Regions from separate parts of the Streptomyces yunnanensis genome, predicted to be linked through region 2. Evidence: riboswitches for the same ligand, from Rfam matches in the RefSeq annotation. Region 2 holds a riboswitch; the other holds the start of a gene.
What was found. A riboswitch is a leader RNA that binds a small molecule or an ion and turns the genes downstream of it on or off. The one in region 2 is predicted to bind S-adenosylmethionine.
Positions count from the first base shown of each region.

Region 1 (2,388 bases), 2.6 Mb from region 2:
CCCCGGTTCCTGGGGCTCGCTGCCCAGCAGGGTCCGTACCAGCGGGTGGGCGCAGAAGAGGCCGTCGCGGACGCCGATGCCGTACTCCGCGGAGAGGGCGGCGGCGAAGTGCGAGCTGTTCCAGCCCTCGACGACGAAGGAGATGACGCCGACGCGCGGGGCGTCGTCGCCGAAGAGGGAGAGGATCCGGACCTCCGGGACGTCGGCCAGGCCCGTCTGGACCCGGGCGATCAGCTCCTGTTCGCGGGCGACCAGGCCGTCGAAGCCGGCCTCGGTGAGCGCCCGGCAGGCGGAGGCGATGGCGTAGGCGCCGATCACGTTGGGCGAACCGGCCTCGTGCCGGGCGGCGGTGGTGTGCCAGTCGACGTCCACTCCGCCGTCGGCCCGCCGGGCGACCTTCCGGCTGGCGCCGCCGCCGGCCAGGTACGGCTCGGCCTCCTGGAGCCAGTCGGCGCGGCCGGCCAACACCCCGGAGCCGAACGGCGCGTAGAGCTTGTGGCCGGAGAACGCGACCCAGTCGACGTCCAGCTCCGCGATGTCCACGGGGTGGTGCGGGGCGAGTTGGGCCGCGTCCAGCACGATCCGGGCGCCGTGGGCGTGTGCGGCGGCGGCCAGTTCCCGCACCGGCCACAGTTCGCCGGTGACGTTCGAGGCTCCGGTGACGCAGACCAGCGCCGGGCCGTAGGGCTCGCGGGCGGCCAGCGCCTTCTCCAGGGTGTCCACCGCCTGCCGCGGGGTGCGCGGGGCGTTGAGGTAGGTCACCGCCAGGTCGGCGCGGCGTTCCCAGGGCAGCAGCGAGGCGTGGTGCTCGGTCTCGAAGACGAACACCCGGGTGCCCTGCGGCAGGGTGGCGGCCAGCAGGTTCAGCGAGTCGGTGGTGGACCGGGTGAAGACGACCTGGTCGCCCTCCCGTCGCCCACCACCGCCCTTGTCGGACCGGGCTTCGCCCGGGCCCCCTTCGATGCGGCAGCCCAGGAAGTCGGCGACGGTCCTGCGGGCGTTCTCGAAGAGGTCGGTGGAGAGCTGGGAGAGGTAGCCGGCGCCGCGGTGGACGCTGCCGTAGTACGGGGCGTAGCCGGCGACGTCGTCCCAGACCCGCTGGAGCGCCGGCGCGCTGGCGGCGTAGTCCAGTGCGGCGTAGACGGCTTCGCCGCCGGTCACCAGCGGGACGAGGACATCCCGGCCCAGAACCGGCAGCGGGTCACAAACGGAGCGGTCGGCGGCAGCGGTGACGACAGACATGGCGAACTCCCGTGAGAGGTAAGCGAGTTCGCTGCGGCGCGGGGGCGTCGTACGGCACGCGGAGGGTGCGGAGGATCCGCCCGGCACGGCGTCGCAGCGTGAAAGGAAAAGGAGAAAGGCGCGGTAACGGGGCCGGCGGCCCTAACGCATTCGCTTCATCACGGAAGGACTCCCTCGGGGACCAGGATCCCTGGCGAGGGATCCGCGCTTGCCGCAGACCTCGTTGCCTGCGACCTGGTCATCACCCGGGGCACCCCGCCACGGAAGGAGGGTTGCCGGACAGCGGGCCGGGGCCTACATCGCTGTCACTCGTGACCTGGGCTGAATCATGCCACACGATCATCGGGGCGCAAGCCCCGGTCCGTATTGCGGACCGGGACCCGCGTCACATCCGAGGGGTGTCAGGCGTTGCTGGCCGCCACCCAGCGGTCCAGCGTCCGCCGGGCCGCGCCGGAGTCGATCGACTCGGCGGCCTTGCGCAGGCCGTCCCGGATCCGCTCGGTGAGCGGGGCGTCGGACGGCTCCAGCGCGGCCAGCGCGGCCGCCGCGTTCAGCAGCACCGCCTCCCGCACCGGCCCGGTCTCGCCGTCCAGCAGCCGCCGGGCCACCTCCGCGTTGTACGACGCGTCCCCGCCGCGCAGCGCCTCCACCGTCACCAGGTCGATGCCGACGTCCCGCGGGTCGAAGGACTCCTCGTGGACCGCGCCGTCCCGTACGACCCACACCCGGGAGGTGGCGGTGGTGGTCAGCTCGTCCAGTCCGTCGTCGCCGCGGAAGACCAGCGCCGAGGAGCCGCGCTCGGCCAGCACCCCGGCGAGGATCGGCGCGATCCGGGCGTCCGCGACGCCGGTCGCCTGGGCCCCGACCCGGGCCGGGTTGGTCAGCGGCCCCAGCACGTTGAAGGTCGTCCGGATGCCCAGCTGGCCGCGGGCGGCCGCCACGTGTCGCAGCGCGGGGTGGAACTTGGCCGCGAAGCAGAAGGTGATCCCGGCCTCCTCCGCGACCTCCACCACCCGCCGCGGCGACAGGTCCAGATTGATGCCCAGCTTCTCCAGGACGTCCGTGGCCCCGCTGGCCGAGGACGCGGCGCGGCTGCCGTGCTTGACGACCTTGGCGCCGGTGCCGGCGACCACGATGGCCGACATG
Region 1 covers NZ_CP095749.1:6,795,461-6,797,848, reverse strand. Annotated here, with positions in the region: gene MOV08_RS29630 (aminotransferase class V-fold PLP-dependent enzyme) at 1-1,242, opposite strand, end outside; SAM riboswitch class IV at 1,442-1,559, opposite strand; gene trpD (anthranilate phosphoribosyltransferase) at 1,644-2,388, opposite strand, start outside.
Region 1: it holds a riboswitch for S-adenosylmethionine, as region 2 does, so the genes downstream of both, MOV08_RS29630 (aminotransferase class V-fold PLP-dependent enzyme) here and thrC (threonine synthase) in region 2, are expected to answer to the same signal.

Region 2 (2,388 bases):
TGCCTTCCAGGAGGTACGGGGGGTGCGGAACGGGACGGGCGGAGGGACGGCTCAGCCGGCCAGGCCGGCCGCGCGGAACGCGTCCAGGTCCGGCCGGATGGTGGCGGTGGGCCCGGAGGCGACGGCGTCGAGGGTCTTCAGGCCGTCGCCGGTGTTCAGCACGACGGTGGTCAGCGACGGGTCCAGCACGCCGTTCTCGATGAGCTTCCTGGTCACGCCGACGGTCACGCCGCCCGCGGTCTCCGCGAAGATCCCCTCCGTACGGGCCAGCAGCTTGATCGCGTCCACGATCTGCGGGTCGGTGACGTCCTCGACGGCGCCGCCGGTGCGGCGCGCGATGTCGAGCACGTACGGGCCGTCCGCCGGGTTGCCGATCGCCAGCGACTTGGCGATGGTGTTCGGCTTCTGCGGCTTGACGACCTCGTGCCCGGCCTTGAAGGCCGCGGACACCGGCGAGCAGCCCTCGGCCTGCGCCCCGAAGATCTTGTAGGGCCTGTCCTCGACCAGGCCGAGGGCGATCAGCTCCTTCAGCCCCTTGTCGATCTTGGTGAGCTGGGAGCCGGACGCGATCGGGATGACCAGCTGGTCCGGCAGCCGCCAGCCGAGCTGCTCACAGATCTCGTACGCCAGCGTCTTGGAGCCCTCGCCGTAGTACGGGCGGAGGTTGACGTTGACGAAGCCCCAGCCCTCGCCCAGCGGGTCGCCGATGAGCTCGGAGCAGAAGCGGTTGACGTCGTCGTAGTTGCCCTCGATGGCGACCAGGTCTCCGCCGTAGACCGCGGCCATCACGACCTTGCCGGGCTCCAGGTCGTGCGGGATGAAGACGCAGGACTTCAGGCCCGCGCGGCGCGCCGCGGCGCCGACCGCACCGGCGAGATTGCCGGTCGAGGAGCAGGAGAGGGTGGTGAAGCCGAAGGCGCGGGCGGCCTCGACGGCGATCGCCACGACCCGGTCCTTGAAGGAGTGGGTGGGGTTGCCGGAGTCGTCCTTGACGTAGAGGTCGCCGGTGACGCCCAGCTCGGCGGCGAGCCGGTCGGCCTTGACGAGCTTGGTGAAACCGGGGTTGAGGTTGGGCTTGTCGGCCACGTCCGCGGGGACGGGCAGCAGCGGCGCATAGCGCCAGATGTTGGCGGGACCGGCCTCGATCTGCTTCTTCAGCGCCTCGGGGTCGCCGGTGGGGAGCGCGTAGGCGATTTCCAGCGGGCCGAAGCACTCCTGGCACGCGAAGATCGGACCGAGCGGGAAGCGCTCGCCGCATTCGCGACAGGACAGGGCTACGGCGGGACCGAGTGCGACAGAAGGCGTGGATTCGGTTGCTTGCACAGCCATGGAGGCGAGGCCCTTTCTCCTCATCTTCCTCACGACGCATTTCGCCGTGAGACGGATTTGGCACCTTCCCTAGCCGGGAGCCTCGCGCGCGCACTGTGCTGTCGTGCGGCGGAGACCGGCTGGAGGGTTGCCGGGGCTTCAACGGGCCGTGTCCCTCTGCCCCTCTGGATGAGCGGTATGGCACTGGGCGGAACCCAGGCGTTTGTTGCGCGGTGACCCCGACATGCGAGGGTCCTCCGCGTTGTTCAAGACTGTAACCGAAGGCACTCACCGTTGAGATAGTCGTCCGGTCCGCGAGATGGATCACATAACGGGCTCCCGTTCGGGGGGCCGCCGAGGAGAGTCGTAGACGTGCTGGAAGAAGTGGAGCGCTGGCTGGCCGGCCGCTCCTGGTCCGCCGCGGACCGCCCCCTGGAGCAGCTGTTGGAGGCCAAGCGCCAGACGGGTCGGACGGTCAGTGTGGTGCTGCCCGCGCTCGACGAGGAGGCGACGGTCGGTGCGATCGTCGCGGCGATCCGCGCCGATCTGATGACCGCGGAGGTGCCTCTGGTCGACGAGCTGGTGGTGCTGGATTCGGGCTCCACCGACCGCACCGCCGAGGTCGCCGCGGCGGCCGGCGCCCGGGTCGTCCACCGGGACAGCGTGCTGCCCCGGATCCCGGCGCTGCCCGGCAAGGGCGAGGTGCTGTGGCGCTCGCTGCTGGTGACCAGCGGCGACATCGTCTGCTTCGTCGACGCCGACCTGCGGGAATTCTCGTCCACCTTCGTCTCGGGGATCGTCGGGCCGCTGCTGACCGACCCGGAGGTCCAGTTCGTCAAGGCGATGTACGACCGGCCGCTGGACACCGGCCGGGGCGGGCCGACTGCCGGAGGCGAGCAGGGCGGAAGGGTCACCGAGCTGGTCGCCCGGCCGCTGCTCAACCTCCACTGGCCGCAGCTGGCCGGGTTCGTGCAGCCGCTGGGCGGGGAGTACGCGGCGCGCCGCTCGCTGCTGGAGCGGCTGCCGTTCCCGGTCGGCTACGGGGTGGAGCTGGGGCTGCTGGTGGACGCGCTGCACACC
Region 2 covers NZ_CP095749.1:4,232,551-4,234,938, forward strand. Annotated here, with positions in the region: gene thrC (threonine synthase) at 52-1,329, opposite strand; SAM riboswitch class I at 1,347-1,504, opposite strand; gene MOV08_RS18065 (glucosyl-3-phosphoglycerate synthase) at 1,681-2,388, shown strand, end outside.